Regions from separate parts of the Plantibacter sp. AC185 genome, predicted to be linked through region 1. Evidence: predicted binding sites of a transcription regulator. Region 1 holds the regulator's gene; the other holds the start of a gene.
What was found. The regulator HrcA, encoded in region 1, represses chaperone genes, less so after heat shock. The targets are predictions, from matches to a motif close to TTNGCACTCGNNNNNNNCGAGTGCNAA.
Positions count from the first base shown of each region.

Region 2: groES (co-chaperone GroES) is a predicted target of HrcA. The motif match lies at 2,159-2,185, and genes of this name have one in related genera.

Region 1 covers NZ_OZ409831.1:268,634-283,128, forward strand. Annotated here, with positions in the region: gene ybeY (rRNA maturation RNase YbeY) at 1-461, opposite strand, end outside; gene ACZZZB_RS01200 (PhoH family protein) at 458-1,471, opposite strand; gene ACZZZB_RS01205 (HIT domain-containing protein) at 1,548-1,901, opposite strand; gene ACZZZB_RS01210 (16S rRNA (uracil(1498)-N(3))-methyltransferase) at 1,952-2,689, opposite strand; gene dnaJ (molecular chaperone DnaJ) at 2,691-3,812, opposite strand; gene hrcA (heat-inducible transcriptional repressor HrcA) at 3,867-4,889, opposite strand; gene ACZZZB_RS01225 (DUF4870 domain-containing protein) at 5,106-5,663, shown strand; gene hemW (radical SAM family heme chaperone HemW) at 5,733-6,959, opposite strand; gene ACZZZB_RS01235 (DUF1990 family protein) at 6,970-7,614, opposite strand; gene lepA (translation elongation factor 4) at 7,611-9,461, opposite strand; gene rpsT (30S ribosomal protein S20) at 9,681-9,941, shown strand; gene holA (DNA polymerase III subunit delta) at 10,211-11,266, opposite strand; gene ACZZZB_RS01255 (ComEC/Rec2 family competence protein) at 11,334-13,706, opposite strand; gene ACZZZB_RS01260 (ComEA family DNA-binding protein) at 13,754-14,455, opposite strand.
Region 2 covers NZ_OZ409831.1:964,551-979,045, reverse strand. Annotated here, with positions in the region: gene tsaD (tRNA (adenosine(37)-N6)-threonylcarbamoyltransferase complex transferase subunit TsaD) at 1-3, shown strand, start outside; gene ACZZZB_RS04685 (DUF4190 domain-containing protein) at 97-858, shown strand; gene ACZZZB_RS04680 (class I SAM-dependent methyltransferase) at 898-2,103, opposite strand; gene groES (co-chaperone GroES) at 2,262-2,558, shown strand; gene rarD (EamA family transporter RarD) at 2,760-3,692, shown strand; gene ACZZZB_RS04665 (ABC transporter substrate-binding protein) at 3,880-5,157, shown strand; gene ACZZZB_RS04660 (hypothetical protein) at 5,498-6,442, opposite strand; gene ACZZZB_RS04655 (ABC transporter ATP-binding protein) at 6,920-7,696, opposite strand; gene ACZZZB_RS04650 (ABC transporter ATP-binding protein) at 7,693-8,664, opposite strand; gene ACZZZB_RS04645 (branched-chain amino acid ABC transporter permease) at 8,654-9,634, opposite strand; gene ACZZZB_RS04640 (branched-chain amino acid ABC transporter permease) at 9,645-10,862, opposite strand; gene guaB (IMP dehydrogenase) at 11,178-12,680, shown strand; gene ACZZZB_RS04630 (hypothetical protein) at 12,743-12,904, opposite strand; gene ACZZZB_RS04625 (GuaB3 family IMP dehydrogenase-related protein) at 13,118-14,236, shown strand; gene ACZZZB_RS04620 (glycerol-3-phosphate dehydrogenase/oxidase) at 14,377-14,495, shown strand, end outside.

The DNA.
Region 1 (14,495 bases):
GTGCGTCGTCTCTCCTGGAGCGCGAACGCGAGGAGGATGTCCCGCTGGATGCCGAACATCTCCTTCTCCTCGTCGGGCTCCGCGTGGTCGTACCCGAGCAGGTGGAGCACACCGTGGCAGGTGAGGAGCTGGAGCTCGTCCATCGTCGAGTGCTTCGCGGCGGCCGCCTGCGTCTCGGCGACCTGCGGGCAGAGCACGATGTCGCCGAGCAGCCCGGGCGGCGTCGGGTTCTCCTCGGTGCCGGGACGGAGCTCGTCCATCGGGAAGCTCAGGACGTCCGTCGGTCCGGGCTCGTCCATCCACTGGACGTGCAACTGCTCCATGGCGCCCTCGTCGACCAGGACGATGGCGAGCTCGGCATCGGGGCTCACGTGCATCGCGTCGAGCGCGAACGACGCCAGGGCGAGGATGCGCGATTCGTCGACGGCGACGCCGGACTCGTTGTTGATCTCGATGGTCATGAGCGTCCTCGCTTCGGCTGGTGGTCTCTGGCTGCGCCGCGACGCTCGGCACGGTTGGCGAACTCGGCGGCCTGCTCGCGTTCGAACCGCTGCGCCTGTCGGACGGCGTCGTACTCGCCGTAGGCGTCGACGATCCGACCGACGAGGGTGTGGCGGACGACGTCCTCGCTCGTGAGGTGGGCGAAGTGGATGTCGTCGACGTCCTTGAGCACGCGGGTGACGAGCCGCAAGCCGGACGCACCGGTGGGCAGGTCGATCTGCGTGACGTCGCCGGTCACGACGATCTTGGACCCGAACCCGAGCCGGGTGAGGAACATCTTCATCTGCTCGGGCGTGGTGTTCTGCGCCTCGTCGAGGACGATGAACGAGTCGTTGAGGGTCCGGCCACGCATGTAGGCGAGCGGTGCGACCTCGATCGTCCCGGCCGCGAGGAGCTTCGGGACGATCTCCGGGTCCATCATCTCGTTGAGCGCGTCGTAGAGCGGACGCAGATACGGGTCGATCTTGTCCGTCAACGTGCCCGGGAGGTACCCGAGTCGCTCGCCGGCCTCGACGGCCGGGCGCGTCAGGATGATCCGGTTGACCTCCTTGCGCTGCAGAGCCTGCACCGCCTTCGCCATCGCGAGGTACGTCTTGCCGGTACCAGCGGGGCCGATGCCGAACACGATCGTGTTCTCGTCGATCGCGTCCACGTACGCCCGCTGCCCGACGGTCTTCGCCTTGATCGTCTTGCCACGCGAGGTGAGGATGACCTGCCCGAGCACCTCCGACGGGGAGGCCGAGCCGTCCTGCCCGAGCATGCGGGCGGAGGTGCTGACCTCCGCCGGCCCCGGGTCGTGTCCTTCTCGGACCATGGTGATGAGTTCCTCTACGAGTCGTCTGGCGGCGTCGGCCTGCGGCGCCGGGCCGGTGATGGTGATCTCATTGCCGCGCACGTGCACCGAGACACCGGGGTGTTCACGCTCGACGGTCGTCAGGAGGCGGTCCTGTGGGCCGAGGAGACGGACCATGGCGAGCCCGTCCACCAGGAGGACGTGCTCGACCTCATCCGTCCGCGCAGCGGCGGGTCGGTCTGGGTTCGAGGACTCAGGCTCCGCCAAGGGTGCCCTCCTGCAGGGAACCGCCGAGGACATGCGCGTGCACGTGGAAGACCGTCTGCCCGGCGGACTCGCCGGTGTTGAAGACGAGTCGGAACTCGCCACCCGTGTGCTCCTTCGCAAGCGACGACGCCACCTCGACCATCTCAGCGAGCAAGGAAGGGTCGCCAGCGGCCAACTCCACGACGTCGCGGTACTCGGCGGTCTTCGGGACGACGAGGAGGTGCACGGGCGCCTGCGGTGCGATGTCGGCGAACGCGATCACCCGATCGGTCTCGGCGAGGAGGGTCGTCGGGATCTCCCCCGACACGATGCGGCTGAATACCGACGGTGCTTCACTCATGTCCACCAGTCTAAGGTTCGTGGCGGCCTCATGCGCGGGCTGGTGGATCGTCACCACCGACCGAGCAACACGTTGAGCGCGGCGATCGCCGCAGGCCCTGCCGTCGAGGTGCGCAGGACGCCGGAGCCGATCCGGACCTCGATCGCGCCGGCCGCTTCGAGCCGCTCTCGCTCCGCCGGCGAGATGCCGCCCTCCGGACCGACGACGAGGACGAGTTCCTCGGCGAGCAGTGCCGACGGGTCGAGCTCCGAGAGCGCGAGTGCCGCGCTGGGTTCGAGCACGAGGACGGTCCGGCCGGCGACGATCGCCGAGAGTCCTCGGGTGTCGACGACCTCGGCCACCTCGGGCACCCGGGCGCGGATCGACTGCTTCGACGCCTCGCGCACGATGAGCTGCCAGCGCGCACGGCCCTTGACCGCTTTGTCGCCCTGCCACCTGGAGATGCTGCGCTCGGCGCTCCAGGGGACGATGCGGTCGACACCCAGCTCGGTCGCCGCCTGGATGGCGAGTTCGTCGCGATCGCCCTTGGCCAGCGCCTGCACGAGGACGAGCCCGGGACGGTTCTCCGGGTGCACCACGACCGACTCGACGCGGATCTCCAACTCCCCCGGCTCGCTGCGCACGACCGGTCCGGTCGCGATCAGGCCCCGGCCGTTGCCGATCGATGTCGTCTCGCCGACCCGCAACCGACTCACGGCGACGGCGTGCTTCGCCTCGGGCCCGCGGAGGGTCACCGAGTCGCCGACACCGGTCGATTCGAGATCCTCGCGGAGGTACAGCGAACTCATCTCAACCGACGCCGTGGAAGCGGTCGCGGATCTTCGCGAACAGGCCCTGCTGGAACTGCGCGAGCGCCGGAGCACCCTGACGTCGTCCCGAGGCGAAGCTCTTGATCAGCTCGCGTTCGCGGTGGTCGAGCTTCGTCGGGGTGACGACCTGGACGCCGATCTTGAGGTCGCCCCGGCTGTTCCCGCGGAGGCGGGTGACGCCGCGGTCCTTGACCGTGATGACCTCCGAGCTCTGCACGCCCGGCCGCAGCTCGACCTCGACGTCGCCGTCGAGCGCGTGGACGGTGACCTGGCGGCCGAGGATGGCGTCGGTCATCGGGACTTCGAGCGTGCACAACAGGTCGTCGCCGTCGCGGCTGAAGACGTCGTGGTGCTTGACCTTCATCTCGAGGTAGAGGTCGCCGTTCGGGCCGCCGGCCGGGCCGACCTCGCCGCTCCCCGGCATCTGCAGACGCAGACCGGTGTCGACGCCGGCCGGGATGTCGACCGAGACGGTGCGGCGCGCACGGAGCCGACCCTGACCCTGGCAGGTGACGCACGGCGTCGCGATGATCGTGCCGTAGCCGCGGCAGGTGCCGCAGGGCGCCGACGTCATGACGTTGCCGAGCAGCGAGCGGACGGCCCGCTGGATGGAGCCGGAGCCGTGACAGATGTCGCAGGTCACCGGTGAGGTGCCGGGCTGGCAGCAGGAGCCGTTGCAGGTGCTGCAGAGCACGGCGGTGTCGACCTCGAGGTCGCGGTGGGTGCCGAAGATGACCTCGTCGAGGTCGAGCTCGACGCGCAACAGGGCGTCCTCCCCGCGTGCGCGACGGGACTTGGGCCCGCGCTGCTGGCCGCCCCCGCCGAAGAAGGTGTCGAAGATGTCGCCGAAGCCGCCGAACCCGGCGTCGCCGCCACCGAACCCACCAGCCTGCGGACCGAGGTCGTACTGCTGGCGCTGCTTGGGGTCGCTCAGCACGTCGTAGGCGTGCGTGACCTCCTTGAACCGTTCCGAGGCGTCGGAACCCGGGTTCACGTCGGGGTGCAGTTCGCGTGCGAGGCGGCGGTACGCCTTCTTGATCTCTTCGGGCGTCGCCTCCTTGGCGACACCGAGTGCTGCGTAGTGGTCGGGGTAGTCAGCCACTGAGGGCCTTTCGTTCGAGGTGCGGAAGGTGTTGGGGGACGCGACGAGGATGCGTCACTCGGCGTCGAGGATGCGCGAGAGGTACCTGGCGACGGCGCGGACCGCAGCCATGTTGCTCGCGTAGTCCATTCTCGTGGGGCCGAGGACGCCGAGCCGGGCGATTTCGCCACCAGAGGAACGGTAGTTCCCGGCGAGGACACTCGTGGTCTCGAGGCCGAAGGACGCGTTCTCCCGCCCGATGCTGGCGACCACGCTGTCGCGCTCGGACTCCATCTCACCGAAGAGCCGAAGCAGCACGACCTGCTGCTCGATGGCGTCCAGGACCGGATAGATGCTGCCGGGGAAGTCGTCTTCAGTACGGGCGAGGTTGGCGGCGCCGGCCATGACGAGGCGGTCCTGGCGCTGCGCCGACAGCTGCTCGCGCACCGCGTCGACGATGCGGACGGCCGCCGCGCGGTCGAGGTCGGCGATGTCGGCGGGGACGTCGCCGATCGCGTCGTGGGCGTCGAGGAGTGGACGGCCCGCGACCGCCTCGTTGCACAGCGAGCGGAGACGCGAGATGAGGTCGTCGTCGACCGGGCTCTCCGTCTCGATGAGCCGCTGCTCGACGCGGCCGTTGTCGAGGATGATGACCGCGAGCACACGGTTCGGGGTGACGCTCACCAACTCGAGATGCCGGACACGTGCCCGGGAGAACATCGGGTACTGGACGAGTGCGACCTGGTTCGTCAGCTGCGACAGCAGCCGCACCGTGCGGTGCAGGACCTCGTCGAGGTCGCCGGACGCGCCGAGGAAGGTCTCGATCGCCGTCCGTTGGGCGTTGTTCAGCGGACGGCGGTCGGCGAGGTGGTCGACGAACATCCGGTAACCCTTGTCGGTCGGCACCCGGCCGGAAGAGGTGTGTGGAGCGGCGATGAGCTCTTCGTCCTCGAGCTGCGCCATGTCGTTGCGGATGGTGGCTGCGGAGACCCCGAAGGAGTGGCGGTCGACGATCGTCTTGGAACCGACGGGCTCACGCGAGGCGACGTAGTCCTGCACGATGACGCGGAGCACTTCGAGACCGCGATCCGACACCATCTCGATCTCCTCCCGTCATCCACCTCGGAGCACCGACCATCAGCACTCGAAGACCCTGACTGCCAATCATATCGCGGCCTCCGCGCAGCCGTCCCTTGCGCGGCCCCGTGCCCCAGGAATACCGTTGGCCGCAGGCGTGGGTCCCTGATCAGCAACACCTGGTGCGATACGCTCAGCTGGACCAATTGAATATCACTCTCCGTGAAAGGTGCGAAGATGTCCGATCCGAACGCTCAGCCGCCCGTCGACCCAGCGAAGGGCGGGTCGGTTCCGCCTGCAGGAGACGGCGCGACGCCCCCTCCCGCAGCTCCGCAGCAGCCGCCCGCAGGCGCCTACCCGCCCCCGCCCGCCGGTGGCTACGCGCCGACGCCGCCCGCTGCCGGCTCCTACCCGCCGCCGCCCGCAGGCGCCCCGCAGTACCAGCAGCCGTACGCCGCCGCTCAGCCCATGAGCCCGTCGGACGAGAAGCTCTGGTCGACGCTCATCCACATTGGTGGGATCTTCTTCGGATTCATCCCCCCGCTGATCGGCTACCTGGTCCTCAAGGACCGCGGCCCGTTCATCAAGGCGCACACGCTCACCGCCCTGAACTTCCAGCTGACGATGCTGATCGCGCTCGTGGTCGGCTCGATCCTGACGATCGTCGTCGTGGGTCTGTTCATCATCATCGCCGTGTACGTCGTCGTGATCGTGTTCAGCATCATCGCCGCGATCAAGGCGAACAAGGGCGAGCTGTACAGCTACCCGCTCACGATCCAGTTCATCAAGGCCTGACCCGTCGAGTCGCACGAGAACAGCCCCGTCCGGTCCGCCGGGCGGGGCTGTTCTGCGCCTCGGGCAGGGTCAGTCGCCGACCAGACGGCGGACGACCGCGTCGGCGAGGAGCCGTCCGCGGCGCGTGAGCTCCAGCCGTCCGAGCAGGGCCTGCCGTGCGTCGACCAGTTCCTCGGCGATGAGCCCGGCGACCGCCGTGCGAGCCTCGGGGGCGAGCGTCCGGATCGGGATGCCGTCCCTCGTCCGGGTGAGCAGCAGGATGCGTTCGAGTTCCCGGGTCTCGTCGTCCAGGGTCTCCCGGCCGGCGGCCGGCGACTCCCCCGCCGCGATCCGCTGGGCGTAGGCCGCCGGGTGCTTGACGTTCCACCAGCGCACCCCGCCGACGTGACTGTGCGAGCCCGGGCCGACGCCCCACCAGTCCTCGCCGGTCCAGTAGGAGAGGTTGTGCCGGGAGCGGTGCGTGTCGTCGGTCGCCCAGTTGCTGACCTCGTACCAGCCGTAGCCGGCTTCGGTGAGGAGATCGTCGGCGAGCTCGTACATGTCGGCCTGCAGGTCTTCGTCGGGGGTCCCCACCACGCCCGAGCGGATCTGGCGCGCGAGTTTCGTCCCTGGTTCGACGATGAGCGAATAAGCCGACACGTGGTCCGGTGCGCAGGCGATCGCCGTCTCGAGTGAGACGCGCCAGTCGGCCAGGGTCTCCCCCGGCGTCCCGTAGATGAGGTCCAGGCTGACGCCGAGTCCGGCCTCGCGAGCCCACTGCACGACGAGCGGCACCCGAGCCGGATCGTGCGTGCGCTCGAGGGTGGCGAGCACGCTCGGCACCGCGGACTGCATCCCGAAGGACACCCGGGTGAATCCGGCTTCAGCGAGCGTGCGGAGGTAGGCGGCGTCGACGGAGTCGGGGTTCGCCTCGGTCGTCACTTCGGCGCCGGGCGCGAGGTCGAAGTTGTCCGTCACGCCACGGAGCATCCGGACGAGGTCGTCAGCGGGGAGGAGGGTCGGCGTCCCGCCTCCGAAGAACACGGTCGAGACCGGGCGGTCGGGGACGGTCGATGACGCCAGGACGGACTTGCCGAAGCGGAGTTCCGCGACCGCCTCGTCGGCGTAGTCCGACTGCTTCGCGCCGCGGAGCTCGGTCGCCGTGTAGGTGTTGAAGTCGCAGTAGCCGCATCGGACCCGGCAGAACGGGACGTGCAGGTAGACCCCGAAGTTGCGCTCGTGGGCACCGACGGCCGCCGTCTCCGGGAGGAGTCCGTCGGACGGGGCCGGATCGGCGAGTGGGAGGGCGCTCGGCACGGTCCGGCGCTCAGACGCCGCGCGACGGCAGGAGTGCGCGGAGGTAGGCGTCGTTCATGGTCTTGCGGCGGCGCTTGGAGCCGACGAGCTTCGCGGCACCCTTCGTCGGGCGGAAGAACGAGCGCACGACGATCCAGACGGAGTCGTCCTCGCGCTGCTCGATCGTGAAGGACTGCTCGCCGCTCTCCGGATCGCCCTCCATCGTGCCGATGGCGAGGCTCACGTGACCCGGCTCCTCGGTGACGGAGATGACGCGATGCGGCCCGACGAGCGGTTCCCCGCCGACGGTGCCGGCGAAGACGACCGTCGTGCCCGGCGTGATGAACGGCGTGCCGTCCTCGGCGAAGCGCTGCTCCTCGTGCGTCTCGATGGGTTCCAGCGGCGTACCGTCCTCGGCGAACGCTATGCCGCCGTACTGCACGCCCGTGCCGGGGTGCACCTCGGAGATCTCCACGCCGCTCGAGCGGTGCAGTCCCCAGGTGAGGAGGGCGCTGCTCGCGAGGGCGAACCGCTCCTCACCGCTCCCGAGGCGGAACTCGTCCTCCGACGGCACGTAGCCCTCCGGCGGGTACTGCATGAGGTCGGTCCGCTGGGTGGCGCCGACGGCCGCGTAGTCGACCGCCTCGTCCTCGAACGAACTGCGTCGTGCGTTCACTTCTTGTCCTTCGTCTCCACGTCCCCGGAGAGCGCTGCGATGAACGCCTCCTGAGGCACCTCGACCTTGCCGACCATCTTCATCCGCTTCTTGCCCTCCTTCTGCTTCTCGAGGAGCTTGCGCTTGCGGGTGATGTCACCGCCGTAGCACTTGGCCAGGACGTCCTTGCGCATGGCACGGACCGACTCGCGGGCGATGATCCGCGCACCGATGGCGGCCTGGATCGGCACCTCGAACTGCTGGCGCGGGATGAGCTTCTTCAGGCGCTCGGTCATGAGCACACCGTAGGCGTACGCCTTCTCGCGGTGGACGATGGCGCTGAACGCGTCGACCTGGTCGCCCTGCAGCAGGATGTCGACCTTCACGAGATCGGCGGCCTGCTGACCGGAGGGCTCGTAGTCGAGCGAGGCGTACCCCTGCGTGCGGCTCTTCAGGTGGTCGAAGAAGTCGAAGACGATCTCACCGAGCGGCATCGTGTACCGCAGTTCGACGCGGTCCTCGCCGAGGTACTCCATGCCGAGCAGCGCGCCTCGACGGCTCTGGCAGAGTTCCATGATGGTGCCGACGTAGTCCTTGGGGGCGAGGATGCCCACCTTGACCATCGGCTCAGACACCTCGAGGATCTTGCCGGAGGGGAACTCGCTCGGGTTCGTGACGGTGACGACCTGCTTGTCCTCCGTCTTCACCTCGTAGGTGACCGACGGTGCCGTGGCGATGAGGTCGAGGTCGAACTCGCGCTGCAACCGCTCGGTCACGATCTCGAGGTGCAGGAGGCCGAGGAAGCCGACACGGAACCCGAAGCCGAGGGCGACGGACGTCTCCGGCTCGTAGTTGAGCGAGGCGTCGGAGAGCTTCAGCTTGTCGAGCGCGTCGCGCAGGATCGGGTAGTCGCTGCCGTCGATCGGGTACAGACCGGAGAAGACCATCGGCTTCGGGTCGGTGTAGCCCGGGAGGGCGTCGGTCGCCGGCTTCACCGCGGTCGTGACGGTGTCGCCGACCTTCGACTGCCGGACGTCTTTCACGCCCGTGATGAGGTAGCCCACCTCACCGACGCCGAGGCCCTTCGTGGGCGTCGGCTCGGGCGAGCTGACGCCGATCTCGAGGAGGTCGTGCACTGCGCGCGTCGACATCATCTGGATGCGCTCGCGCGGACTCAGCTGGCCGTCGATCATGCGGACGTAGGTGACGACGCCACGGTAGGTGTCGTAGACGGAGTCGAAGATCATGGCGCGCGTGGGTGCGTCCGGGTCGCCCACCGGGTTCGGGATGCGGCCGACGACGCGGTCGAGGAGTTCCTCGACACCCATACCGGTCTTGCCGGACACCCGCAGGACGTCTTCGGGCTTGCCGCCGATGAGGCTCGCGAGCTCCTTCGCGTACTTGTCGGGGTCGGCCGCCGGGAGGTCGATCTTGTTGAGCACCGGGATGATCTCGAGGTCGTTCTCGAGGGCGAGGTAGAGGTTCGCGAGTGTCTGCGCCTCGATACCCTGTGCGGCGTCGACGAGGAGGATCGCGCCCTCGCACGCGGCGAGTGACCGTGAGACCTCGTAGGTGAAGTCGACGTGGCCGGGGGTGTCGATCATGTTGAGCGCGAAGGTCTCACCGTTGAGCGACCACGGCATGCGCACGGCCTGGCTCTTGATGGTGATGCCGCGCTCGCGCTCGATGTCCATGCGGTCGAGGTACTGCGCCCGCATGTCGCGGTCCGAGACGACGCCGGTGATCTGCAACATGCGGTCCGCCAAGGTCGACTTGCCGTGGTCGATGTGGGCGATGATGCAGAAGTTCCGGATGAACGCCGGGTCGGTCGATGCCGGCTCGAGGGCCTTCACTGCTTGGGGGCTCACGCGTTCCTCGGGGTCAGGGGTGGAATCGGGCAACCTTCATTGTCCCACGGCGGGGAGCACCCGTGCTGCGGTGCCCTGGATTGCCAGAACTCAGCCCGACTGGTAATGTTGCCTGTTGGCTTGCGTGTGAGTTGAGACCACACGAGAACTCGCTTGAAGACGCCCTCTTCCGTCCGACGGCACCGAACATCATTTCCTCGAACCGAAAGTTGACCCAACGTGGCAAACATCAAGTCGCAGATCAAGCGCATCGGCACCAACAAGAAGGCCAACGAGCGCAACAAGGCCGTCAAGAGCCAGCTGAAGACCGCCATCCGCGCAACCCGTGAGGCCGTCGTCGCCGGCGACAAGGCTCAGGCTGAGTCCGCACTCAAGCTCGCCTCGAAGAAGCTCGACAAGGCCGTGAGCAAGGGCGTCATCCACGAGAACCAGGCAGCGAACCGCAAGTCGGCCATCGCCAAGCAGGTCAACGCGCTCTAAGCGACACCAGCTGCAAGGCCCCGGCGTTCCTCGGAACGTGCGGGGCCTTTCGCGTTCCCGGGGCATTCCGTTCCCTGAGCACACGCGGTCCCTGAGCGCACACCGCGGTCCCTCAGCACCCGACCGGTCCCTGAGCGCACACAGGTCCCTGAGCGCACACAGGTCCCTGAGCGCAAACGGGTCCCTGAGCGCACACAGGTCCCTGAGCGCAAACGGGTCCCTGAGCTTGTCGAAGGGCATCCGCCCGCCACCACGGCCCGCTCGGCGGGCTACCGCTCCGACAGATCGACCCCGCGTGCCGCGATGACGCCGACGAGCCGCTCGAGCGCGAACACCGGGTCGCGGCTCGCGCCCTTCACTCCGGCGTCGGTCTCTGCGAGCATCTGCACCACGCGGCCGATGCCGGCGTCGGTCCAGCCTGACAGGTCCCGACGGGCGCGGTCGACCTGCCACGGCGCGAGGCCGAACTGCTGGGCGATCTGCCCGGACCCGCCGCGTGCCGACGACACTTTGGCCATCGTGCGGATCTTCATCGCGAACGCGGCGACGATCGGTACGGGGTCGGCACCCGAGTCGAGCGCCTGCCGCAGGGCGAGCAGCGCTTCCCCGTGTCGTCCGGCGATCGCGGCGTCGGCGACGTCGAACGCGCTCGTCTCGAGTCGACCGCCGTAGTACTTGTTGACCGTCTGCTCGGTGATCTCCTCGGAGGCGTCGGCCATGAGCTGACTGCACGCGGCAGCGAGCTCGGCGAGGTCGTCGGAGAAGGCGCCGACGAGTGCACGGAGCGCCTGGGGCGTGATGCGACGACCCGCCGTCTTGAACTCCGCCGCGGCGAAGTCGGCCTTGTCGCTGTCCCGTTTGAGTTCGGTGCAGACGATCTCGACACCGCCGCCGGTGCCTGAGCGGATGGCGTCGAGCAGCTTCTTGCCGCGCACGCCTCCGTTGTGCCGCAGCACGAGGTAGGCGCCCTCCGGCGGTGCTTCGAGATACCGGATGGCTTCGGTGAGGAACTGGTCGGAACACTTCTCGACCTGGCTGACGCGGACGAGCCGGGGCTCACCGAAGAGCGACGGGCTCGCGACCGTGAGCAGCTCCCCAGGGGCGTAGCTGTCGGCGGCGACGTCGTTGACCTCGAGCGAGGGGTCTTCGGAGACGAGGAAGTCGCGCAGCCGGCGGATCGCCCGGTCGGCGAGGAAGGACTCCGTGCCGGTCACCAACACGATCGGCGCCGGGCGGATCTCCGACCAGCCGAGCTGCGGGATCGCCGCCGAGGCTTTGGCCGCCGTCTTGGCCTTGCCGCGACCGGCGGAACGTGGTGCAGCCACAGCGGCTCCTCTCGACCGTCCGAGTCTACCGGCGACCGCCGACGCCAGACGGGTCGGGAACGGCAGCTCACCCGCCGCGCTCCGACCACACGCGGAACCCACCACCGTCGCCCGGGCCGAGGACGATGGTCCCAGATTCGTCCGTGCGGAGGACCTCGGCCCCGGTGGCCTCGTAGAGCTCGAGCGCTGAGCGCGTCGGATGCCCGTAGCCGTTGTCGGCCCCGACGGAGACGAGCGCAACCGTCGCGCCCACCCGGCGCGCCAGGCGGTCGCTCTGATCGGCGGAACCGTGATGCGACACCTTGACGATGTCGACCGCGTCCCCGAGTGTGTGCCGTCCGAGCAGCCGGTCCTGTGCCTCCTCACCGAGGTCGCCGAGCAGCAGGACCGAGGCGGCGAGGAGGTCGAACCGGACCACCACGCTCGCATCGTTCCCCGGTTCGACGCCGCCTGCCGCGGGGTCCGGCCACAGGACGCGCCACGGCGCCGCGCTCTCCGGATCCCCCAGCACCCCCTGGTCCCCGGCGCCGGCCTGTCGCACCTCGGCACCGGCCGCTTGGAGCACTCGCGCGATGCGCTCGTCCTCCGGGTCGTCGACCGGACCGAGCAGCACCTCGTCGACCCTGCCGACGACCGCGTCGAGGCCTCCGACGTGGTCGAGGTCGTAATGGGTGAGGACGAGCAGCTCGATGCGGGACACCCCGAGTTCGTCCAAGCACGCGCGGAGCGATTCGGGGTCGGGCCCGACGTCGACCAGGGCGGTGGCGCCGCCCTGTCGCAGGAGGACCGCGTCGCCCTGACCGACGTCGCAGGCGGCGACGATCCAGTCGCCCGGTCGATGCAGGGCCGGGCCGAGTCCGTCCCCGACCGCCCGACCGCACAGTGCCACGAGCGACACGACCACCGCCAACCCGATCGTCCTCGACCACCGCGGGGGCAGATCCCGACGGAACAGCAGGAGCGTGGCGATCAGGGCCGTCGGTACGGTGACGAGCACGACGCCGAGTGGCCCCTCCGGCCACGGCACCCGCGCAGCAGGGATGCCCTCGAACCACCGGGCCACCGCGGCGATCCACGTCGCGGGCACCCACCCGAGCCACGCGACGATCAGCGCGAGTGGTGGTGCGAACGGGACCAGCAGGCAGGCGAGCAGCCCGAGCATGGTCGCGGGCGCTGCGGCCGGGCCCGCGAGCAGGTTCGCGGGGACACCGCCGAGCTGGATCGCGGGGTCGAGGAGGACGAGCATCGGCTGGCAGACGAGCTGGGCGGCTGCCGGGATCGCGATGAGGGCCGCGATCCCTCGCGGCAGCCATCTACCCAGCAAGTCCGTGAGGGGTCCACTCAGAAGCAGCAGACCGCTGGTCGCGAGCACCGAGAGCCCGAACCCGTACTGCCCGGCCAGCCAGGGGTCGGCGACGAGGAGCACGACCACCGCCAACGACAGCGCGGCGAGGCCACGGATCGGCCGCCCGAAGCCGCCCAGCACCAGGACGAAGGCAGCCATGAGTGCCGCCCGTTGCACGCTCGGTTGGGGCGTCACGAGGATCACGAAGGCGACGAGGCACAGCAGGGCGCACGAGATCCTGAGCTTCCGTCCACCACCGACTGCCGCGACCGCCGTGCTGACGAGCCACACGATGACCGCACAGTTCGCTCCGGACACGGCCGTCAGATGCGAGAGTGAACTGCGCTGCATCGACTCCGTGACCGCGTCACTCACCTGGCTGACATCGCCGATCGCGAGGCCGGGCAGCAGTTCCCCACCCGGGCCGGGCAAGGTGGACGCGACGCCGACGAGGCCGGAACGGAGCGACGCCGACCAGTCGAGGATCGCCGACGGCTCCCCCAGCAGCTCGGGTTCCTCCCGCGCGAAGAGCAGCGCTGCCCGCGCATCACCCGGTGCATTCCATCGGAGCGAGCCGTCGACGCGCCAGCGCTCACCGATCCTCGGCGCCCGATCCGCCGGCACCGGCGCGAAGACGAGGACCGGGACCGAGAGGCGCTCCAGGACGCTGTGGTCTCCACTGGCCGTCACGAGGTCGGCCGCGAAGCGGATGCCGGATCCCGTCGTGACCGAACCGGTGGGCACGGCGTCGCCGGTCACCACGACCTCGGCGGTCACGGGCGTGGTCCCGAGCTCGAGCAGAGCCTCCGGCTGCCGGTCAGGCGCGCGTGCGGCGAGCGACGCGGCGACCATGCCGAACAGCGCCGCGGAGCACGCGCAGAGCAAGAGTGTCGTAATGAGGACAGACCCTGTCCGACGCTCCCCGGGGCGATGCTCCGCACGGCGACGCCGGACGACCGTGCTGCACCCGAGGCAGGCGGAGGCGACGAGGAACGCGACCAGTACGCCACCCCAGGCCAGCGTTGGAGCCGCGCTGCAGACGGCCGCACCGACCCAGGTGACCGCCGCCGGGATGAGCAGGCGCGGGAACCGCATCGCGCTCTCACCTCGCCCGGATGTCGGTCCGGTGGCCGCGTCTGTGGTCACACCGTCGCCGCCGCGCGAAGCCCCTCGAGGGTCTTCGCGCCGATGCCTTCGACCGCGCTCAGGTCGTCGAGGGTGGCGAACGGTCCGTTCGCCTCCCGCCAGGCGACGATGCGTGCGGCGAGGGCCTCTCCGATCCGCGGGAGTGCGGTGAGTTCGGCCGCGGATGCCGTGTTCACGTTGACGAGCTGCGAGCCGGACGGACTCCCGGCAGCCGACCCGCTCGCGCCTCCACCAGGTGGCACCTCGCCGACCACAGGGACGTACAGTTGCTCGCCGTCGTTCACGAACCGCGCGAGGTTCACGGCACTGGTGTCCGCTTCCGGCAGGAGGCCGCCGGCGGACGCCACCGCATCGAACGCACGTGATCCGTCCGGCAGCCGGTAGACACCAGGGGCCGCGACCGCTCCAAGTACATGGATGAACAGCTCCCCCGTCGCCGAGCCGGCGGGCGCGGTCGATCCCGGTGTCGCGGTGGGTACGGGGCTCGCGTCAGCCGACAGCTCCGCCCCTCCGATCGTCCTGACCGCCCCGCCTGAGGTGAACAGCGAGACGAGGATGGCGACGACGAGGGCCGCGATCACCAGCACGACAACCGCCCCGGCACGGAACTCCGGGCGCGGTAGCTCACCGAGCAAACGGCGCGTCGACGAACGCCTGGACGGCACCGGGCGGGACGTGGGTTCCGGTTCGATGGTCATCCTCGAACGCTACGAGCCCGGACGCCCCGCACCACACGCT
Region 2 (14,495 bases), 700 kb from region 1:
TGACCGCTCGACCAGCCGTGTCCGGCACTCGACCGGGTGCGCGGACGTCGGCGCATAGGATGGGCCGGTACCCGGTCACGGATCGAAGGAGCGGCGATGGATCAGCACGAGCACCCCGACGGACGACCTCAGCACCAGGACGGTGCGGCGGACGGGCAGTCACGCCCGCCGCAGGCCGAGCAGCCGAACGGGCAGCCGCAGCAGCCGTGGGGGCAGCAGCCCCAGCCCCAGCAGCCCTGGTCGCCCTACCAGCCGCCACAGCCCTCCCAGCAGGCCGGCGTCGCGCCGCAGGGCCAGCAGCAGCCGTATCAGCCTCAGCCCCAGGGCCGGCAGCAGCCGTACCCGCCTCAGCCCCAGGCCCAACAGCCGTACCAGCCTCAGGGTCAGGCCTCCCCGCCGCCCACGGATTGGCAGCGCGGCGCCGGCGCGCCCGTCACGCCACCGACGCGCCCTGCCCAGCAGGGCTCATCCCCCTCGGCCCCTCCGGCGGGTTGGCAGGGCGATCACGCGACCTATCTCCAGACGGTGCCGACGGCGGTCTACCAGGCGCCGAGCCAGGGTGGCTACGCCGCGTACCAGCAGTCGCAGACGCAGACCCCTGCCGCGTCGACCGGGACCTCGCGGAGCACCTGGTCGCTCATCGCCGGTGTCGTCGGGCTCGTCGTGTCGGTCTTCGTCGGTTGGGGCTTTCCCCTGTCGATCGCCGCGATCGTGCTCGGGTTCGGAGCCAGGCGTCGCGAGCCGCAGGGCCGAGGTCGCGCCCTCACCGGCCTCGTGACCGGGTTCGTCGGCCTCGCCTGCTCGGTCGGCTGGCTCGTCTACAGCGTCGTCGTGATCATCGGGTACGTCTCGACCTGATCCTCTTCGGGGCGCTGCGGCCCGGCGGAGGCCGTCGGGTCAGGCGTCGGTGGCCGGCGTCACCCGTTCGACGAGCAGCGCACTGTGTTTGCCGGCGATCCTCGTGAGGATGATTGTCGCCGAGCCGTCGCCCTTGAGCGCGAGGCGCTTCCGGAACGCCGCGGGGTCGACGTCGACGCCGCGTTTCTTGATCTCGAGGACGCCGATCCCGCGATCACGCATCGTGCGCTTGAGGACCTTCTCGTCCATCGGCAGCCGTTCGAGCACCCGGAAGGTCGTGGCGAACGGCGAGCTCGTCGCGGTGTCGGAGGTCAGGTAGGCGATGCCCTGGCCGAGCATGCCGGCCTCCAACCGGATGGCGAGGTCGCCGATGAGTCGGGCCCGGATCACGGATCCGTCGGGTTCGTGCACGTAGTCGCCGAGCTCCCGCACCGGGGCGTCGTCGGCGTCGGCCTCGGCGTGCAACTCGTGGTGGACGCCGTCCGCGAGGAGGAGCGCGGACCGTCGGACATCCGGACGGGCCAGCGGGCCGAACCAGAGCGCCATCTCGACGAGCTGTCCGTCGACCGACACCCACTGCGCCTCGGCGTCGTCGGGGATGAGGGAGCGGTCGAATCCGGGCCCGAGCTTGACGCCTGTGGGAAGGCGGGTCGCCGCACCGAAGACCAGGTCGAGGGACGGGGTGTAGTCGGCGGCACTCGACAGCCGCGCGGTGTCGGCGTGTCCTGCGGTGCGCCGCGCGGGATCGAACCAGACCGCGTCGAAGTCGTCGAGGGAGACGTCTTCGGCGGCGGCGTTCCGTACGGTCGCCGTGGGGAACGGAGCGAGGTTGTAGCTGGCGATGGCCGCGGTGACCTCGTCGATGTCGACCGCCGTGACCTCCAGGTCGAGCGAGGCCATGGCCATCGAGTCGGCGCCGATGCCGCTGCCGAGGTCGGCGATGCGCGTGAGGCCGGCCCGGGCGAACCGCCCGGCGTGCAGCGCGGCGACGGGAAGGCGTGTGGCCTGTTCGAGCCCGGCCTCGGTGAACAGCATACGGCCGGCGAACGGTCCGAACTTGCCGACAGCCTTCTGCCTCAATCGCGACTGCGTGAGGACCGCCGCGACCAGCTCGGGGGAGTGGCCCTCCTTGCGCAGGCGCCCGACCAGGCGGACGGCCTCGTCCTTCGTCGGGTAAGGGGGGAGGGAGTCGAGGAGCCTGAGGCCGTCGGCCGTGAGGAGTTCGACGAGTTCCGAACGGTCCATGGTCAGCGGGCCTCGGGCGGAGCTGGATGCATCCGGCAACGGTAGCAGTCGCTGATTGGCACTCGCATTGCATGAGTGCCAGAACATGCCTACACTGGAATCAGCACTCTCGCAGTGTGAGTGCTAACCACGTCTTCGTTTCAAGAAAGAGGTCAACCGTGTCGGTCTCCATCAAGCCGCTCGAGGATCGCATCGTCATCAAGCAGGTCGAGGCAGAGCAGACCACCGCTTCAGGTCTGGTCATCCCCGACACCGCCAAGGAGAAGCCCCAGGAGGGCGAGGTCGTGGCGGTCGGACCCGGTCGCATCGACGACAACGGCAACCGCGTGCCGCTCGACGTCGCCGTCGGCGACAAGGTGATCTACTCCAAGTACGGTGGCACCGAGGTCAAGTACGCCGGTGAGGACTACCTCGTCCTGTCCGCGCGCGACGTCCTCGCAGTCGTCGTCCGCTAGTCACCAGCGCACGGATCCGGCGGCTCAAGCCGCTCAACAGCCCGAATGGCATTCGCCGTTCGGGCTGTGTCCGTTTCCGGAGGGTGTCGCGGGGAATCGCGGGTCTAGCCTGGACCAGTGCAGAACCCCAGCGATCCAGCCGACGTCGACATCCACCCCGTCACCGTCGACGGGGGAGGGGACCGACGTGCGAGCGTCGCCGTGCCCCAGCAGGGGAGCCGGTCCGGACTGCTCTCGGCGGTCGCCGCCTACTGCCTCTGGGGAGCGCTCCCGCTCTACTTCATCGCCCTCGCACCGGCCGGCGCCTTCGAGGTGGTGGCGTGGCGGATCCTGTTCTCCCTCGTCTTCTGTGCCGTCCTCATCCTGGCGACCCGTTCCTGGCGTCGGCTGTTCGGCATCCTCCGCCAGCGCCGCATCGTGCTCACGATGGGTCTCGCCGGGGCGCTCATCTACGTCAACTGGCAGACGTACGTCTACGGTGCGCTCAACGGCCAAGTGGTCGAGGCGTCGCTCGGGTACTTCATCAACCCGATCGTGACCGTCTTCCTCGGCGTCTTCTTCCTTCGCGAGCGGCTGCGTCCAGCCCAATGGGCTGCGGTGGTCGTGAGCGTGATCGCGGTCCTGGTCCTCGCGATCGGACACGGCAGCGTCCCCTGGATCGCCCTCATCCTGGCCTTCTCGTTCGGCCTCTACGGCTACATCAAGAAACTGGTGGGCGGCTCGGTCGACGCAGTGTCCGGGTTGACGCTCGAGACCGTGTGGCTGATGCCGGTCGCGATCGCCCAGCTCATCGCCGTCGGCGTGACCGGTGGGCTGACCATCGGCACCGCGGGCGTCGGGCACGCCCTGCTGCTCGTCGGCGCCGGCGTCATCACCGCCGTCCCGCTCCTGCTGTTCGCGGCGGCGGCCCGCCGCCTCCCGCTCACCTGGATGGGTTTCATCCAGTACTTCGCACCGATCATCCAGTTCGTCGTCGGTGTCGCGGTCCTGCACGAGGCGATGCCGCCGGAGCGCTGGTTGGGCTTCGGTCTCGTGTGGCTGGCGCTCGCGATCCTCACCGTCGACATGCTCGTCGCCTCCACCCGGGGTCGTCGGGCCGCCGGGGCCGAACGGCGCCGCTCGATGAGGGTCTGAACAGCGGATTCCAGCGCTGATCGCGCGACCACTGCAGGAAAAGCGCGAAACTGGCCCTCCTGAGGTAACGATTTGGTCGTGTTACACGCTTGTAACGTCAACGACATTGTCCAGCGCACGTGCAGCGGATAACTTGACTCAACGGCAGCCCCTGGAGCTGCCACTCTTCTGACAAGCAAGGAGTACCATGAGCGTCTTTTCGAAGGCCACGGCCGCTCGCTCCCGCCCACGTTCCATCGTTCTCGGTGGTATCGCACTGATCGGAGCCAGCGCGCTGGTTCTGAGCGGTTGCGCCTCAAGTGGTAGCGGCGACAGCGGCAGCAGCAGCAAGCCTGCTGGCGACCTGACCCTGAAGCTCGGCACGGCGTTGCCGCAGACCGGTAACCTCGCGTTCCTCGGCCCGCCCGAGGAGGCCGGTGTCGGTCTCGCGGTCAAGGAGGTCAACGACGCCGACCTCGGCATCAAGATCGACCTGACGCTCGGCGACTCGGGTGACTCCGACAACAAGGCGTACGCGACCGAGGTCCCCCGTCTGCTCTCCGAGGGTGTCACGGCCATCATCGGTGCAGCGTCCTCGGGTGTGTCGAAGCTCTTCATCGACGAAGTCACCGGCGCAGGCGTCATCCAGTTCTCCCCGGCGAACACCTCCGCGGACTTCACGACGTGGGACGACAACGGTCTCTACTGGCGGACGGCGCCGTCCGACGTGCTGCAGGGCGAGGTCCTCGGGAACCTGATCGCGGAGGACGGCAACGCCACCCTCGGCATCATCTACCTGAACGACTCCTACGGCACCGGCCTCGCGAAGTTCACCAAGGAGGCGTTCGAGAGCGCCGGCGGTGAAGTGGTCGCCGAGCAGTCGTACAACACCGGTGACACCTCGTTCGACGCGCAGATCAGCGCGGTCAAGGCGGAGAACCCCGACGCGATCGCGATCATCGCGTTCGAGGAGACCAAGACGATCGTCCCCGGTCTCGCCGGCTTCCCCTCGGACAAGCTCTACTTCGTCGACGGCAACCTCGCCGACTACAGCGCGGACTTCGCTCCGGGCACCCTGACGGGCGCCAAGGGCACGCTGCCCGGTCTCGACACCGCGAAGCTCGGTGACTTCACCGACCGCCTCCAGGCGTTCGTGAAGGACGAGGGCGGCGAGCCGCTGAAGGACTACAGCTACGCGGCTGAATCCTACGACGCCGTCATCCTGCTCGCCCTCGCGGCGCTGCAGGCCGGTTCGACCGAGGGTGCCGACATGGCGGCCGAGCTCCAGTCCGTGTCCGGTGGCAAGGACAAGGGCGAGAAGGTGACCACCTTCGAAGAGGGTGCGAAGGCCATCGCCGACGGCAAGAAGATCGACTACGACGGCAACTCCGGTCCGATCACGTTCGACGAGAACGGTGACCCGACCGAGGCGACGATCGGTATCTACCAGTACGGTGACGACAACAAGTACACCCGCACCAACTAGTCGCCCACGCGACTGACGAGGCCCCGGAGTGATCCGGGGCCTTCGTCGTGCCCGGCCCCCGATGCACCCCGCGTATGGTGTGCCGTGTGTGGTGGCGCCAGCGCGGTGCGCTGACGCGAGCGCGGGTCCAGCGCGTGAGCGCGGGTCTCCGGAGACCCGCGCCCACGCGCCTGCGGCGCGCTCACGCCGATTCCGAGCCCATGCGGCACAGCGGGGCGCGCTCACGCCGACGCACCGCGCTGGCGACGGGAGGGGCGCCTGCCAGCGCACCGCGCTGACGGAGGGTGCGGTGCGGTCGCGCCGGCGCACCGCGCTGACAGCGACCGGTTGGGCGCCCGGGTCAACGGAACGCGCGTTGCAGTCCCGCGCGCTCGAGTTTCGCGGCGAGCCGGCTCGGATGGACGAGGTCCTCCCAGGTGGCGCGGACGACGGTGTAGCCGAGCGCGCGCAGCCGGTCCTCACGATGCTTCTCCGCCAGGACGATGTCGGCCACGTCCCGTCCCTGCGTGAACTCCTCCCGCACATACTTCTGCCGACCGTCGAGTTCGAGGATGATGCGCTCGTCCGGCCAGACCGCATCGACCACACCGACCGGTCCGTCCGCGTCGGAGAAGGCCTGCTGCAGCACCGGCAGGGCGAAACCGAGCTGCGCGATCACGACCCGCATCTTCGATTCACCACCGTTCGCGGCGAGGGGGTCCGCGAACTCGATCGCAAAGCGCACCTGCCGTCCTCCCCGACGGCCCGGCAGGTCTCGTGCGAGCGAGCGGAGCGCCGTCTCGTCGGTGAGCTTGAGCCGGAGGGCAGCGTCGGCGACGGCGACGGCGTCCTCGAGGCGGGCGATCCGAGCGAGATCGACGACGGTCCGAGCCGGGTCCGTGACCGCGAGCCCGTGCCGCATCCGTCGGGCGACGGAGCCCTGCGTCGTGTGACGGATGATGCCGGGGGCCGAACGCCCTCCGCGGTCACCGCTCGTCAGCGTGTGCACCTCGGGAGGCCATGGACCCACGATCGGAAGCCCCCACAACCGCGCCGCCGAGTAGTGGCTGAACAGAGCGTCCTTGCGGAGCGCGACGGCCGCCGCATCGATCCGGACCCGGTAGCGGTCATCGGGGGACAGGGAACTCCATATCGGTTCAGGGACGTAGATGCCCTTCCGCAGACGCACCAGGTCGCCGTCGCGGTGGGCGGCGCTCACCAGGCGCTCGGCACCGACCCGACGTGCGTCGCGGACGAGGAGGAGTCCGTTCGGGCGGAGGAGCAGGTTGAGATCGAAGGATTCCATCGCCTCACCGTGCCCGTTCGCCTCCGCCGTCACCTCGTGTCGTGGAAGCGATGTGGAGAACTACTCCCATCCGGCCTCCGGTGGAGCGAGGGTGGAGCGGCGCCCAGCGCGGTGCGCTGACGCCAGCGCGGGTCGTAGGTCTCAGCGCGGGTCGCTGTGCCGCGGGGGCGGGGATTCGGCGTGAGCGCAGGTCCAGCGCGTGAGCGCGCGCCTCCGGAGACCCGCGCTCACGCGCCAGGACCGCGCTCGCGTCAGCGCACCGCGCTGGCGAAAGGGGGAGGGGGAATGCACAACTCCTCCGTCCCCGTCTCAGGAGGCCGTCTTGGTACGACGGTGCCCCTCGGGGGAGGGAGGAGTTGTGGTTCGTTCACCGGTCGGGATCCGGTGGCTTCTGGCCCGTCGCTCGGCACGCGGCCGGGACGAGCATGTTCGAGGGTACCGAAGTACCCGCCGACCCGCGAGTGGGGATCGCCCTGATCAGTCCTCGTCCTGGCCGAGCGTGCCCAGGTAGAGGCCGATCACCTTGTCATCCGAGAGGAGCTCGCGGCCCGTCCCGGTGTAGGCGTCACGACCCTGGTCGAGCACGTAGCCACGGTCGCAGATCTGCAGACAGCGGCGTGCGTTCTGCTCGACCATGATCGTGGTGACGCCGGCCTTGTTGATGTCCGAGACGCGGATGAACGCATCGTCCTGTCGGACCGGTGACAGCCCCGCGGACGGCTCGTCGAGGAGCAGCACATGCGGATCCATCATGAGGGCCCGCGACATCGCGACCATCTGGCGCTCACCACCCGACAGCGAACCAGCGCGCTGCTTGAGCCGCTTGCCGAGTTCGCTGAAGATCCCGGTGACGAACTCGAGGCGCTCGTTGTACTGCTTCGGCTTCTGGAACAGCCCCATCTTGAGGTTGTCCTCGATGGTGAGGCTCGGGAACACGTTGTTCGTCTGCGGGACGAACCCGACGCCGCGGGCCACGAGCTTGTTCGCCCGGAGCCCCGTGATGTCCTCGCCGTTCAGCAGCACCTGTCCGCTGCGCACCTTGACCTGTCCGAAGATCGCCTTCAACAGCGTCGACTTGCCCGCACCGTTCGGTCCGATGATGCCGATGAGCTCGCCCTTCCGGGCGGTCAGGTTGGCACTGTTCAGGATGTTCACGCCGGGGAGGTACCCGGCGGTCAGATCGGTGACCTCCACGACCATCTCGGCGGTCTTGACCGCGGTGCCGCCGACCGGCGCACCCTTCACGTCGCTCATTTCCGCTCCTCCTCGGGCTCGGTACCAGCCGCGAGCCGTTCGTCCTCGATCTCGGCGAGCAGCTCCTCGGCCGCAGCGCTGTCCTCTCCGGCGATCCTGCCGGTCACGACCCCGAGGTCGACGTCCTGATGGCTCCCGAGGTAGGCGTCGATGACGGCGGGATCCTCCATGACGGTGTCGGGCGGGCCCTCGGCGACGACGCGACCCTCGGCCATGACGACCACCCAGTCGGCGATGTGCCGGACCATCTGCATGTCGTGCTCGACGAACAGTACGGTCATGCCCTCGTCCTTCAACGCCAGGATGTGGTCGAGTAGTGACTGCGTGAGCGCCGGGTTGACGCCGGCCATCGGCTCGTCGAGCATGACGAGCTTCGGATCGCTCATGAGCGCCCGCGCCATCTCGAGGAGCTTCCGCTGCCCACCGGACAGGCTGGCGGCGTAGTCGTCACGCTTCGTGTCGAGCTTGAAGCGACGCAGGAGGTCCATCGCCTTGACCTCGAGGTCCTCCTCCTGCTTCCGCCAGAGCGGCTTCACCAGGCTGGAGAAGATGCCCTCCCCGGTTTGGCCGGTCGCGCCGAGCTTCATGTTCTCGAGCACCGTGAGCAAGCCGAGCGCCTTCGTCAGCTGGAAGGTCCGGACCTGACCCATGCGGGCGACCTTGAACGCCGGGACGCCTCCGAGGCTCTTGCCGTCGAAGTTCCACGTCCCGGTGTTCGGCTTGTCGAAGCCGGTCAGCAGGTTGAACAGCGTGGTCTTACCCGCACCGTTCGGGCCGATGAGGGCGGTGATCGCGTTGCGGGGCACCTCCAGGTGCTCCACGTTCACCGCCTGCAGGCCGCCGAAGGTCCGGGTGACCTGGTCCGCGATGAGGATCGGGTCGACCTTCTTGACGCCCGGGACGATCTCGCCGACGTGGAGGCCGGTGGTCTTGACCGGTCGCGAGGTGGGTGAGCTGTTACTTGACAAAGGTCAGCTCCTTCTTGTTTCCGAGGATGCCTTGCGGCCTGAAGATGACGATCAGCATGAGCGCGACACCGACCAGCACGTAGCGGAGCGTCGAGGCCTGCGTCGAGCTCATGAACGGCAGGACGTCCGCCTTCACGAGCGCCGGGAGGACGTTCGAGAGGAACGCCATGATCACCCAGAAGATCACCGAGCCGAGCAGTGGCCCGAAGACCGTGGCGGCTCCTCCGAGGAGGAGGATCGTCCAGATGAAGAAGGTGAGACTCGTGACGTACACGCTCGGCACGACCGCGGAGGGGAGTGCCAGCACCACCCCGCCGAGTGCGCCGAAGACACCACCGACGACGAGCGCCTGCATCTTGTAGGCGAACACGTTCTTGCCGAGGGCGCGCACGGCGTCCTCATCTTCACGGATGCCCTTCAGCACACGACCCCACGGGCTGCGCATGAGGAGGAACACGAGGAGTGCGGCGACGGCGAGTAGCAGGATGCCGAAGATGCGGACCCACCACTGGTTCGCGTTGAGCTCCCACGGGCCGAAGCCGTAGATGCCCTCCGGGATCGGGTTCGCCGCGCGGAAGCCCTCGTGGTAGTTGCCGAGTCCGTCGGCCGAGTTGGTGAACTCGTCGAAGACCTGCGTCGTGAAGAGGAGTCGGACGATCTCGGCCGCCGCGATGGTGACGATGGCCAGATAGTCCGCCCGCAGTCGCAGGGTTGGGATGCCGAGGATGAAGGCGAAGACCACCGAGGCCAGGCAGCCGACGATGATGCCCGCCCACCACGGGAGGTTGAAGCTCAGGATCGAGATGGCGTAGCCGTAGGCGCCGAGCGCCATGAACCCAGCCATACCGAAGTTCAACAGACCGCCGTAGCCGAAGTGCACGGCCAAGCCGAGTGCTGCGAGCGCGTACGCGATCGTCTCCGGGCTGATGACCCAAGCGAGCGTGTTCGAGAGAATGCTTCCCCAGTCCATGCGCGTGCCCCTAACCGATTCTCTCGCGACGTCCGAGGATGCCCTGCGGTCTCACGAGGAGCACCGCGATGAGCACCACGAGGGCGCCGACGTACTTGATGTCAGACGGGATCCAGAGCGTCGAGACCTCGACGAGGATGCCGATGATGAGGGCGCCGACCATGGCGCCGAAGGCGGTTCCGAGCCCGCCGAGGGTGATGGCCGCGAAGATGAGGAGGAGCAGCTGCGCTCCCATGTCCCACTTGATGCCCGGTCGGAAGTACGCCCACAGGATGCCGGAGAGGCCGGCGAGCGTCGCTGCGAGGATCCAGACGATGCGGACCACGCGGTCGACGTCGATACCGCTGGCCGCTGCCAGGCTCGGGTTGTCCGAGATGGCTCGCGTCGCCTTGCCGGTCTTCGTCTTGATGAGCCACCAGGCCACGCCGAGGAGCACCACGACGCTGACCGCCATGCTGATCATGTCGGTGACGCTGAGCGAGACCGTACCGAACAGCTTGATGTTCTCCTCTCCCGAACCGGGCAGCTGGAACGTCCCGCCGCCGATGAAGTAGAGGAAGACGTAGCGGAGCGCCAGCGACAGGCCGATCGAGACGATCATCACCTGCACGATGCCGACGCCCTTGCGTCTCAAGGGTCTCCAGATGCCGGCGTCGAGCGCGAAGCCGAACGCGGCACTCAGAGCGAGGGCGATGATGATGGCCAACCAGATCGGCCATTGCAGGAACACCCCGAACACGAGCGCCATGATCGCGCCGAAGGTCACCATCTCCGCGTGGGCGAAGTTGCTGAGTCCGGTGGTGCCGAACACCAGGGAGGCTCCGATGGCCGCCAGGGCCAGCATGAGCCCGAAGTTCAAGCCGTTGACGAGTCGTTCTGCGAGTTGATCCCAGAAGCTGACGGTGACGCGGACGCCCTCGCCGAGGAAGAAGTTCACGGACTTCGATTGGGTGAGGCCGAACTTCGCCTCGATGGTCGAGCCGCCCTCGGCGACGATGACGCCCTTCGGGAGGGTCTCCTCGTCGAGCGTTACCTTGTACGTACCTTTCTCGGGGACGCCGATCTTCCACTTGCCGTCGGCGTCGGTGTCGACATCGGCCTTGTAGCCGTTGCCGTCGACCGTGATGTTCACGCCTTCGAGTGGTTTGTCGTCGTACTTGACGTTCCCAGCGAAGTAGAAGTCGTACTCCTCGCCCACCTCGTCAGCATGAGCCGGGACGGCGCTCATGACGGACGTGAGGGTGATGGCCCCGAACAACAGGGCGATGAGGAGCACGAATCTCCGTGCCAGTCTCGGGTTTCGGGTCGTTCCAGCGAACTTCACTGCACCTCCAGTGCCGGGCCACTTCCGTGGACCGTTCTCCTGCGTCGGACAACGCTGTTCGACGATAGAACCTGATTATTGCCTACATGTTTCGCCCGTGCGTATTTCTCCGCATCGATTTGTCGGGATCGTGGAATAGGGGTAGGCCCTGCTCGGTTACGATGGTGATACCGGCAGGTCTGCGTTTCTCCGGTGTGTTCGTGGCTATGAGAGGGATAAATGGACCAGCCTGATCCGTTCGGATTCGTAGGACTCACGTATGACGATGTGCTGCTGCTGCCCGGGCACACCGACGTCATCCCGAGCGAGGCGGAGACCTCGTCCCGCCTGACGAAGCGGATCACCGTGAACACGCCGCTGCTGTCGAGCGCGATGGACACCGTGACCGAGGCCCGCATGGCGATCGCGATGGCTCGCGAGGGCGGCATCGGCATCCTGCACCGCAACCTGTCGATCTCCGACCAGGCCGAACAGGTCGACCGCGTGAAGCGGAGCGAGTCGGGCATGATCACGAACCCGATCACCACCACGGCCGACGCCACCGTCGCCGAGGTCGACGAACTGTGCGGCCAGTTCCGCATCTCGGGCCTCCCGGTCGTCGACGACAAGGGTGTGCTCGTCGGCATCATCACGAACCGCGACATGCGCTTCGTGTCGCCGTTCGAGAAGGCCACGACCCGCGTCAGCGAGGTCATGACGAGCACCGGTCTCGTGACCGCTCCCGTCGGCACCGACCGCAACGCGGTGATGGCGCTCCTCGCGCAGCACCGCATCGAGAAGCTGCCCCTCGTCGACGAGGCGGGCAAGCTCAAGGGGCTCATCACCGTCAAGGACTTCGACAAGAGCGAGAAGTACCCGCTGGCCACGAAGGACGACACGGGTCGTCTGCGGGTCGGTGCGGCCATCGGCTTCTTCGGCGACGCCTGGTCCCGTGCGGGCCAGCTGCTCGACGCCGGCGTCGACGTCATCGTGGTAGACACTGCCAACGGTGAGAGTGCCGGCGTGCTCGACATCATCCGCAAGCTCAAGGCCGACCCGGCGTTCGCCGGTGTCGACGTCATCGGCGGCAACGTCGCGACCCGCTCCGGCGCGCAGGCCCTCATCGAGGCCGGTGCTGACGCGATCAAGGTCGGCGTCGGTCCGGGTTCCATCTGCACCACGCGCGTCGTTGCCGGTGTCGGTGTCCCGCAGGTCACGGCCGTCTACGAGGCGTCGCTCGCGGCGCGCGAGGCGAACGTCCCGGTCATCGCCGACGGCGGTCTGCAGTACTCGGGCGACATCGCGAAGGCACTCGTCGCGGGTGCCGACACCGTCATGCTCGGCTCGCTCCTCGCCGGCACCGACGAGAGCCCCGGCGACCTCGTGTTCGTGGGCGGCAAGCAGTTCAAGAACTACCGCGGTATGGGATCGCTCGGAGCCATGCAGACGCGAGGCGAGAAGACCTCGTACTCGAAGGACCGCTACTTCCAGGCCGACGTGCCGAGCGACGACAAGCTGATCCCCGAGGGCATCGAGGGCCAGGTGCCCTACCGCGGCCCGGTGTCGGCCGTCGCGTACCAGCTCATCGGCGGGCTGCGCCAGTCGATGTTCTACGTCGGCGCGCGCAACATCGGCGAGCTGAAGGCCAAGGGCAAGTTCGTCCGCATCACCTCGGCGGGCCTCAAGGAGTCGCACCCCCACGACGTGCAGATCGTCGTCGAGGCGCCCAACTACCGTAAGTAAGCACCCGCACGAACGCCGACGGTCCGGCAGGCTTCCGCCTGCCGGACCGTCGGCGTATCAGGTCAGCGCCCCAGTCGGTGGTCGATACGTCTCAGCACTGCCCACGCCGCGATGGCGACCAGCGCCAAGACGATCGCGCCCAGGACAGAAGCCGCGACGTCGAAACGGTTGATCACGGCGATGATCGCGAACGTCGCGGCGCCGAAGAAGATGCTCGTCCGCATGATTCGAGGGACACGCGAGCGTCTCTCCTGACGTCGTTCCCGCCGAGGAAGAAGTCGCCGAGCGCTTCCAGGCCGACCGTCCATGTCATCCTCTTCACCATTCACATCCGCTCCAGACAGCGACGTAATCCTCACATATATCACCTGCACCACTGGGTGTGTGCCCTGGACACGGTCCACGTGCGACCTGACCGGTAGGCTGGTGCGGTGAGCATGGATATTGAGATCGGCCGGTCAAAGCGCGCACGGCGCGCCTACGCGTTCGACGACATCGCCGTCGTCCCGTCGCGGCGGACCCGCGACCCACAGGACGTCTCGGTGTCCTGGTCGATCGACGCCTACCAGTTCGAGATCCCGGTGCTCGCAGCACCGATGGACTCCGTCGTGTCGCCGACGACCGCGATCATGATGGGCCAGCTCGGCGGCGTCGGCGTCCTCGACCTCGAGGGCCTCTGGACGCGGTACGAAGACCCTGAGCCGCTGCTCGCCGAGATCCGGTCGTTGCCGGTCGGCCGCGCGACCGCGCGCATGCAGGAGATCTACTCGGAGCCCATCAAGCCCGAACTCGTCACGGCCCGGCTCGCCGAGATCCGCGCGGCCGGAGTCACCGTCGCCGCCGCCCTCTCGCCGCAGCGCACGCAGGAGCTCTACGAGACGGTCGTCGCCGCAGGGGTCGATCTCTTCGTCATCCGCGGCACCACCGTGTCCGCCGAACACGTCTCCAAGAACCAGGAGCCGCTCAACCTCAAGAAGTTCATCTACGAGCTCGACGTCCCCGTGATCGTCGGTGGCGCGGCCACGTACACCGCGGCCCTGCACCTCATGCGGACCGGGGCGGCCGGTGTGCTCGTCGGCTTCGGTGGCGGTGCGGCCTCCACCACGCGGGCCTCGCTCGGCATCCACGCCCCGATGGCGACCGCCGTGGCCGACGTCGCCGGTGCGCGTCGCGACTACCTCGACGAGTCCGGCGGCCGCTACGTGCACGTCATCGCCGACGGCGGTCTCGGGACCTCGGGCGACATCGTCAAGGCCGTCGCGATGGGTGCCGACGCCGTCATGCTCGGGACCGCATTGGCCCGCGCCACGGACGCACCCGGTGGTGGTTGGCACTGGGGTGCCGAGGCGCACCACCTGCACCTGCCGCGCGGTCGCCGTGTCGAGGTCGGCACCGTCGCGACCCTCGAGGAGATCCTCTACGGCCCGTCGCCGAAGTCGGACGGTACGGCCAACCTCATCGGCGCGCTCCGTCGCTCGATGGCCACGACCGGCTACTCCGACCTCAAGGAGTTCCAGCGGGTCGAGGTCGTCGTCGCGCCGTACCAGGGCGCTTAGCCCTGCCGGAAGCGAGCCGCTTCCGCAAGCGGTTGTCGGGTCGCATCGCGCCGACTAGCCTCTGAGGCAGAGCCTCGTGGACGAGCACCTGCCTCCGGCAGGATCATCGCGAGGGCGGTTCCAGCGAGCGGAGTTCGACGATGGCCACCACCCACAACAACGTGTCACGTTCCACCAAGCTGGGGATGGAGGAGCGCGACGCCGCGATCGAAGCGTTGAAGTCGAAAGAGCTCGACATCCTCGTCGTCGGTGGTGGCAT